Regions from separate parts of the Enterobacter cloacae complex sp. 394I7 genome, predicted to be linked through region 2. Evidence: predicted binding sites of a transcription regulator. Region 2 holds the regulator's gene; each other region holds the start of a gene.
The links. The regulator LexA, encoded in region 2, represses DNA repair genes until DNA is damaged. The targets are predictions, from matches to a motif close to TNCTGTATGTACATACAGNA.
Positions count from the first base shown of each region.

Region 1: dinB (DNA polymerase IV) is a predicted target of LexA. The motif match lies at 1,221-1,240, and genes of this name have one in related genera.
Region 3: umuD (translesion error-prone DNA polymerase V autoproteolytic subunit) is a predicted target of LexA. The motif match lies at 978-997, and genes of this name have one in related genera.
Region 4: umuD (translesion error-prone DNA polymerase V autoproteolytic subunit) is a predicted target of LexA. The motif match lies at 907-926, and genes of this name have one in related genera.

Region 1 is NZ_JBXWCR010000004.1:28,976-31,165, reverse strand. It holds gene pepD (cytosol nonspecific dipeptidase) at 1-90, shown strand, start outside; gene dinB (DNA polymerase IV) at 145-1,203, opposite strand; gene nqrM ((Na+)-NQR maturation NqrM) at 1,305-1,508, opposite strand; gene nqrF (NADH:ubiquinone reductase (Na(+)-transporting) subunit F) at 1,508-2,190, opposite strand, start outside.
Region 2 is NZ_JBXWCR010000009.1:67,618-69,807, forward strand. It holds gene dinF (MATE family efflux transporter DinF) at 1-855, opposite strand, end outside; gene lexA (transcriptional repressor LexA) at 919-1,527, opposite strand; gene AC2FAP_RS21310 (diacylglycerol kinase) at 1,636-2,004, opposite strand; gene plsB (glycerol-3-phosphate 1-O-acyltransferase PlsB) at 2,159-2,190, shown strand, end outside.
Region 3 is NZ_JBXWCR010000010.1:94,138-96,327, forward strand. It holds gene AC2FAP_RS21985 (SOS response-associated peptidase family protein) at 164-835, shown strand; gene umuD (translesion error-prone DNA polymerase V autoproteolytic subunit) at 1,015-1,437, shown strand; partial or broken gene AC2FAP_RS21995 (Y-family DNA polymerase) at 1,437-2,190, shown strand, end outside.
Region 4 is NZ_JBXWCR010000012.1:22,415-24,604, forward strand. It holds gene parM (plasmid segregation protein ParM domain-containing protein) at 1-717, opposite strand, end outside; gene umuD (translesion error-prone DNA polymerase V autoproteolytic subunit) at 949-1,380, shown strand; gene AC2FAP_RS22660 (Y-family DNA polymerase) at 1,380-2,190, shown strand, end outside.

The sequences.
Region 1 (2,190 bases), on a different contig from region 2:
CACTCGCCGGATGAGCAGGTTCATATTGAAAGCGTGGGTCATTACTGGACTCTGCTGACTGAACTGCTGAAAGCGATCCCTGCTAAGTAATTCGCCGTATGATGCCCGGTAGCACGTTGCCTGCCGGGCTGACGAATCCGTCAGCTATAACCCCAATACCAGCTGCCGCTCCAGTTGCGGATCCAGCAGCGTCACGTGTAACCCCACCAGCCTCACTCCCCGCCCTGCCCGCCGCTCTTCCCAGGCTTTTCTCGCGGTGGCGATAAGATCGTCTTTATTCAGTCGCGGCCAGACATGCTCCTGCGTCGTCTGCTGGAAATCATTAAACTTCAGCTTAACGCCCTGACGGGCAATCAGCAGATCGGGTTTTACTTTCGCTAACCGCCGCTCCAGTTCGGGATAAAGTTGGTCAGTGATAATGACTTCACACTCGGACCAGTCATGGATGTCTTCCATCAGCGTGCGTTCAACCCCGACCGATTTACGCAGCCGCTCACTGCTCACGCTGCGCTCATCAATTCCCTGACTGCGCTCCCACAGCACGCGACCAAACTTACCGAAACGCTTAAGCAGCATGGCCAGATCGCTTCGCTGTACATCTTCACAGGTCCGTAATCCCATACTTTCCAGCTTTGCAGCAGACACTTTCCCCACGCCGGGGATTTTGCCGAGCGGCAGCGTTTTTAAAAACGCCGGAACCTCTTCCGGAGTGATGACGTACTGACCATCGGGTTTATTCAAATCAGACGCTATTTTGGCGAGAAATTTCACCGGTGCGACGCCCGCGGAAGCGGTCAGATTTAGCTCGTTGAAGATAGTCCGGCGGATCTCCTGCGCCATTAACGTTGCGGAGCCGTGGCAGTGCAGGCTGTCAGTGACATCCAGGTAGGCTTCGTCCAGCGACAGAGGTTCAATCAGCGAGGTATAGCGAGAGAAGATCTCGCGGATATGCAGGGAGGCTTCTTTGTAGGCTTCAAATCGGCCGGGCAACAGCGTGAGATGAGGGCACAGCTTTAGCGCCATGGCAGTTGGCATAGCGCTGCGCACGCCAAATTTGCGCGCAGGGTAGTTGGCGGTGCTGATCACACCGCGCTGGACACGGCTACCACCAATCGCAATAGGTATATCCCGCAGCGCCGGATTATCACGCATCTCCACTGCGGCAAAAAAGCAGTCCATATCGACATGGATTATTTTGCGCATAGTAAGCCCTCACTCATCACTGGATAAGTATACAGTAAAGAAATGAGAGTTGAGAAGTGTGTTTCCCCTCTCCTCCAGGAAGAGGGGAAACACCGGACTCACTACAGGATCCGCCGGGCCTCGCGCGCCATGCGTTTTTTACGGGCGTCGCAGGGTTCGGGGCAGTCGCACACTTTTTCCATCCCGAGCGCGGAGATACCACCACAGCTGCCCTGAATGCTTTTACGCTTTATGATCCAGCCCAGAGACATGCCGAGTACAACAAGCAAAAAAACCGCGAAAGTTGCCAGAAACGTCAGCATCATCACCCCCCGAAGTCATCCAGCAGGATGTTCTCATCTTCCACACCCAGGTCTTTTAGCATCTTAATGACTGCAGCGTTCATCACTGGCGGCCCACACATGTAAAATTCGCAATCCTCTGGCGCAGGATGCTGCTTGAGGTAGTTTTCATAAAGCACGTTGTGGATGAACCCCGTGTGGCCGGTCCAGTTATCTTCCGGTTGCGGATCGGAGAGGGCCACATGGAAGGTGAAGTTTGGGTTTTCACGCGCCAGTTGCTCAAACTCATCATCATAGAACATCTCTCGCAGCGAACGTGCCCCGTACCAGAAGCTGATTTTGCGCTTGCTTCCGAGGCGCTTGAGCTGGTCAAAAATGTGCGAACGCATCGGTGCCATGCCCGCGCCACCACCGATAAAGACCATTTCAGCCTCGGTCTCTTTAGCAAAGAACTCGCCAAACGGACCGGAGATGGTCACCTTATCTCCCGGTTTCAGGGACCAGATATACGACGACATGACGCCCGGGGGTGCATCAGGCACATTCGGCGGCGGCGTGGCGATACGCACGTTGAGCATAATGATGCCCTTCTCGTCCGGGTAGTTGGCCATTGAGTAGGCGCGAAGCGTCGGTTCTTTAACGTCAGACACAAAACGGAAAAGATTGAATTTGTCCCAGTCGGCACGGTACTCATCCGGAACGTCGA
Region 2 (2,190 bases):
ATCCAGCGCATACGCGGTAAAGGTCAGCAGCGTCATCAGGACCGCATTAACCGCGACGATCTCCGGCCCAAGTCGCGCCCCGAAGACCGTCAGCGCGCCAAAGCAGAGCTGAAGCAGTAACGAGCGCAGCATAATGTCGCGGTTAAGCGCCAGCAGCGTGCGGATATTACCGCGCCACGCGGTTTTGAGCACCGTAAGCGAGATACCGCGCAGGGCCAGCACGCGCCAGACCATCCACAGGCCGATGAAAAAGGTACCGTATTCTGCAATTGCCGTCGCCAGCGCGGCGCCCTGCACGTTCATATGCAGACCCATCACCAGCCAGACATCAAGCACGATGTTGAGAAGATTACCTGCCACCAGCAGAATGACTGGCGCACGGGCATACTGCACGCCGAGTAACCAGCCAAGCAGGACCAGGTTCGCCAGTGATGCGGGCGCGCTGAGCCAGCGAATTTCAAGGAAGCGTCGCGCCTGCTCAAGTACCGCCTCGCTCCCGCCAACGACATGCAGCGCCAGATCAAACAGTGGCGTGCGCAACACCACGATCAGCGCACCCGCGCCCAGGGCAAGGATCAAGGGTTGTACCAGCGCACGCGCCAGACGCAACGGATCTTTTGCGCCATACGCCTGAGCCGTAAGCCCGGTGGTACTCATGCGCAAAAAGAGCAGCAGCATAAAAAGGAAGCTGGTTGCCGTCGCGCCGATCGCGACGCCGCCCAGATAAACGGGGGAATCCAGATGACCAATAACAGCCGTGTCTACCAGTCCCAGCAGAGGGACGGTGATATTGGAAAAAATCATTGGCAGTGCAAGACGCCACAATGCCTTATCTGATGTCGTCAGCAGTGACATGAAAAATACCGGCAGTGGAGATTGAATCAGGCTACGGCAGGTCCGTAGCCTGTTATGACATGATTACAGCCATTCACCGTTGCGGATAACCCCAACAGCCAGCCCTTCAATAGAGAAGTTATGTTCGCGGAGATCCACCACAATCGGGGAGAACTCGTTGTTTTCAGGCAGTAACTGGACGGTGTTACCCTGCTTTTTCAGACGCTTAACGGTAACTTCATCGTCAATACGCGCGACCACAACTTGCCCGTTGCGCACGTCCTGGGTTTTATGAACTGCGAGCAGATCGCCGTCCAGAATACCGATATCTTTCATCGACATGCCGCTGACGCGCAGCAGGAAATCTGCGCTCGGTTTAAACATGCCCGGGTCAACCTGGTAGTGACCTTCAATATGCTGTTGTGCCAGCAAAGGTTCACCTGCCGCGACACGGCCCACCAGCGGAATGCCTGTCTCTTCTTCCACCAGCAGACGGATGCCACGCGAAGCGCCCGATACAATCTCAATGACGCCTTTACGCGCCAGCGCTTTCAGGTGTTCTTCGGCAGCATTCGGAGAACGGAAACCCAGACGCTGAGCGATCTCCGCACGCGTGGGTGGCATACCCGTCTGGCCGATATGATCCCGGATGAGATCAAACACCTCTTGCTGCCTGGTCGTTAACGCTTTCATTCCGCCCCCTGGGTGTATATACAGTTATGCTGTGAGTATATACAGTCAAAGGCGATTTTGGAACCAAAAACTGCACAAAAAACCAGGGACTTAATTATTTCTCGAGGCTTATCGGAAATGTGACCAAAGCAGCGTGACCCAGGTGATGACCGCAGTGATAATCGCCAGCAATACGGCAGCAGACCCCATGTCTTTCGCCCGGCCGGAGAGCTCATGGAAATCAGAACCGATACGGTCCACCACGGCCTCAATAGCGCTATTGAGAATTTCCACTATCATCACCAACAGCACGGAGCCGATCAACAAAACGCGGGTAATCGCATCAACATCAAGGAAACAGGCGATAATCACCGCGATGATAGCGGCGACGCCCTCCTGGCGAAATGCGGCTTCATTGACCCACGCGGCACGGAAACCTTTCCATGAATAGCCGGCGGCTTTGATGATTCGGGTTAACCCAGTGGTATTATTGGCCATTAAAAGAACCTTTTAATTAAAATAGCGTCAGTAACAGTAGGCGCAGCGTGTTTCGCTGCTGCCTGAAGTATGACGGGTAACAACAGAAATTTTGCGCGCTTTCTGTTATCCTTGCGCCGCAATTGCATTATTAACCAGAGGCTTTACATCGTTTATGTCCGGCTGGCCACGAATTTACTACAAATT
Region 3 (2,190 bases), on a different contig from region 2:
TTAACTGCGACCGGGTGAGGACACCGACAGAGTGAACCCTTGCATTCGCAGCGTCCCGGCTACAGTAGCGGCACGGCGGCCACACGATGGCAGGAACCTGAAATACGGCCTATGTTCAGAACTGAGGTGAACCCTGATTAGAGATCCACAGCGGAGAAACACAATGTGCGGTCGGTTTACGCAGTACAACTCACGCGAGGAGTACCTGGCCTTTCTCGGAGAAGAAGCTGAACGGGATATTCCGTATGATCCGGAGCCCGTCGGCCGCTACAACGTCGCGCCCGGAACCCGGGTATTGCTGCTGAGTGAACGCCGCTCGCAGCTGCATCTTGATCCTGTTCACTGGGGTTATGCCCCGGAGTGGTGGAACAAGCCCGCTCTCATCAACGCCAGAAGTGAAACTGCGGCCAGCAGCCGGATGTTCAGGCCACTCTGGGAGCACGGACGGGCCATTGTCTTTGCCGACGGCTGGTTCGAGTGGAAACAGCAAAACGGCGTGAAACAGCCGTTTTTCATTTACCGTAAGGACGGAAATCCACTCCTGCTCGCAGCCATCGGGAAACAACCATTTGTAAACGGCAATGACCAGGAAGGATTCCTGATCGTCACGGCAGCTGCGGATGAGGGACTGCTGGACATTCACGATCGGCGACCGCTCGTGTACTCACCGGCTGCCGCACGTAAATGGCTCAGCGAAAAGACAACCGGTAAAGAGGCGGAAGACATTGCCCGTGAGGGCAGTCTTTCCGCCGGAGATTTCACATGGCACCCCGTCAGCCGGGCAGTTGGCAATCCCGGTAACCAGGGCCGGAAACTTATTGAGCCACTGACCTAGCAGACGCTGAGATACGCGGCATCCACTCACAGGGTTATGCACCGTTTCTGTGGATAACTCTGAGCCTGTTTTATCCGCCAGAACAATGACCTGACAGTAGCCGGTAAAATTCTCCTTGCAGGACGGAAAATATCTTAAATAATACTGTATATAAAAACAGGTATTTTAAGAGGTAAGCCATGATCCTTTTTGTCGCTCCCGCATCTGAGCCAGCACTGTTCACCGCACCACTTTTCACAGAGCGCTGTCCGGCAGGTTTTCCGTCACCGGCAGCGGACTACACCGAAGACGAACTGGATCTGAACGCCTACTGTATCCGTCGCCCCAGCGCGACCTACTTTGTCCGTGCCATTGGCGATTCGATGAAAGATATGGGCCTGCACTCCGGCGACCTGATGATTGTCGACAAGGCCGAAAAACCCATGCAGGGGGATATTGTCATCGCAGAAACAGATGGTGAATTCACCGTTAAACGCCTGCAGCTTAAACCCCGAATCGCCCTGCTGCCGATGAATCCCGCCTACCCCACCCTCTACCCGGAGGAACTACAGATATTCGGCGTGGTGATAGCATTCATACATAAGACGCGGGGTACTAACTAATGTTTGCGCTCGCTGATGTGAATTCGTTCTATGCGAGCTGTGAAAAAGTGTTCCGTCCGGACCTGCGTAACAGGCCCGTTGTGGTGCTCAGCAACAACGATGGCTGCGTTATCGCGCGTAGTGCTGAAGCGAAACGGCTGGGTATTAAAATGGGCGTCCCCTGGTTCCAGCTGAGGACGGCACAATTCCCGGAGCCGGTCATCACGTTCTCGAGCAATTACGAGCTTTATGCATCGCTGTCGAACAGGGTTATGTCTCATCTCGAGGAGCTGGCACCGCGCGTGGAGCAGTACAGCATTGACGAGATGTTTCTGGATATCCGCGGTATAGACAGCTGCATCGATTATGAGGACTTCGGCCGGCAGCTGCGCGAGCACGTGCGCTCCGGTACGGGGCTGACAATCGGCGTCGGGATGGGGCCGACCAAAACGCTGGCTAAAAGCGCACAATGGGCATCTAAGGAATGGCGGAAGTTTGGTGGCGTACTTGCTCTGACTTCAGGCAATCCAAAGCGAACGGAGAAACTGCTCTCACTACAGCCGGTGGAAGAAATCTGGGGAGTAGGTCGCAGGATCTCAAAAAAGCTTAATACGATGGGCATCACTACGGCACTGCAGCTGGCGCGCGCGAACCCTGTATTTATCAGGAAAATTTCAACGTTGTGCTGGAGAGAACCGTCCGGGAACTCAACGGAGAAAGCTGTATTTCGCTTGAAGATGCGCCTCCGCCGAAACAGCAGATTGTCTGCAGCCG
Region 4 (2,190 bases), on a different contig from region 2:
CACTCGCTGCAGATACTGACGATCATTGCGGTTGCGGATGACCGTGTCAGCAATAAGCGCGCTGGTTTCGCTGTCTGCAGCCCGCAGCGCGCCTGCAGCTGCGCGGGTGACCTGTGACACGCCGACAGACGGATTGCCGTGTACCGCACTGATATCATCAAACTGTCCGACAATCACGCCGGCATCGAGCGTGGTTCCGCCGAGATCGATAATCAGGGTGGTCTCAGCGGGTCCGGGCTTCAGCTCCGCGAGACGGGAGAACGCCGCCGGCAGTGATTCAGGCATCACCTTCACGTCCGTTACGGTAAATGCCCTGCCCTTATTCAGAACCAGCTCACGCATCAGGTTTTCTCGTTTGCGTCGGATGTTCTCCTCGTTCCGCTGGCAGTCCCCGTCATAATACTCGCTCAGGGGCAGCGTCACGGTCAGGCTCACCGGCTGCGGCTCAAGTCCGCTGTTCAGCAGGGCATGATGCACGGCCAGCAGGTTGAGATCACCGTACTGGTATTCCACGTTTGTTGTCGGGATGGCATCCCGGCTGACGCTGTCCCAGGTGTATTTCAGCGTGCCCACCTGATAGTTGAACGTTGCGGCACTGAATTCCGCCACTTTCCAGCCATGCCGGAAGGAGTTAGCTGAAACCCGGGTCTGCAGCTCGTTTCCTTCAAACCATGCCAGCTTAACATTAGTTGAACCATCATCGCAGTAAAAATTCATCATTATGCTCCGTCAATTAAACTCAATTTGATACATATTATAAGAGCAAAATGGCAAAATAAAAGCCCTATTTCTCATTATGAGTAATTTAAATGTCCCATAATGATATTAAATAGCATTTTGAGTAACTTAGGTTACTCACCCTGTTCATGAAGCAGGTGATCTGGATTATCCTCACGCTGTTAAATATACTGTATGCATATCCAGTATATTTAGACGTCAGGAGGAAAGATAAAACTGCAGCTTTTCAGCACCGGGAAAGCACTCCCGCCAAAGGCCCATCCGTTGTTTGCAGACCTGGCCAGCTGCGGTTTTCCGAGCCCTGCCGCTGACTATGTCGAGTCCGACCTGGATCTCCATGATTACTGCATACGGCACCCGAGCGCGACTTACTATCTCCGTGCCAGCGGTGACAGCATGTCCGACGGCAGCCTTTACAATGGCGATCTGCTGGTTGTGGACAGTGCAGAGAAGCCCCGGCACGGCGATATTGTTGTGGCCAGTGTGCAGGGGGAGTTTACGGTTAAACGGCTTCTGCTGACGCCACGACTGACGCTGCAGCCAATGAACGCCGCCTGGTCGCCGATTTATCCCGACCCGGACGATCTGGATATCTTTGGCGTCGTCACGCACATCATCCACCGCCCGAGGGAGATGTACTGATGTTTGCCCTGGCCGATGTGAACAGCTTTTATGCCAGCTGCGAACGTGTTTTCCGCCCTGATTTGAAAGGAAAGCCGGTTGTGGTGCTCAGTAATAACGATGGCTGCGTCATCGCAAGAAGTGCCGAGGCAAAGCCCTGGATCAAAATGGGCACGCCGTGGTTTCAGTTGAAAAACGAAACGTACCCGGAAAAAATATACGCGTTCTCAAGCAACTATGAACTTTATGCCTCGATGTCAGCGCGCGTGATGAGCTGCCTGGAGGAGCTGGCCCCAAGGGTGGAACAGTATTCGATTGACGAGATGTTCCTCGACCTGACCGACGTTGAGCACTGCATGGACCTGGAGGACTTCGGCCGGCAGCTGCGTCAGCACGTGTATGACTGTACCCGTCTGACCATCGGCGTGGGTGCCGGGCCGACGAAAACCCTGGCAAAATCAGCCCAGTGGGCCTCAAAGGAGTGGAAACAGTTTCGTGGCGTGCTCGCCCTGACCCGGGGGAATCCTCAGCGAACGCGGAAACTGCTTTCACTGCAGCCGGTCGAAGAGATCTGGGGCGTGGGAAACCGTATTGCACGCAAGCTCAATGTTCTTGGCATCAGGACCGCGCTTGATCTGGCCCTGACGAACCCGGCCTTCATCCGGAAAAATTTCTCCGTCGTTCTCGAGCGAACAGTGCGCGAACTGAACGGGGAAAGCTGCATGTCGCTTGAGGAAGCACCGCCTACTAAACAACAGATCGTCTGCAGCCGCAGTTTTGGCGAGAAGATCACTGAATACGATTCGCTGCGCCAGGCTGTCTGTCAGTACG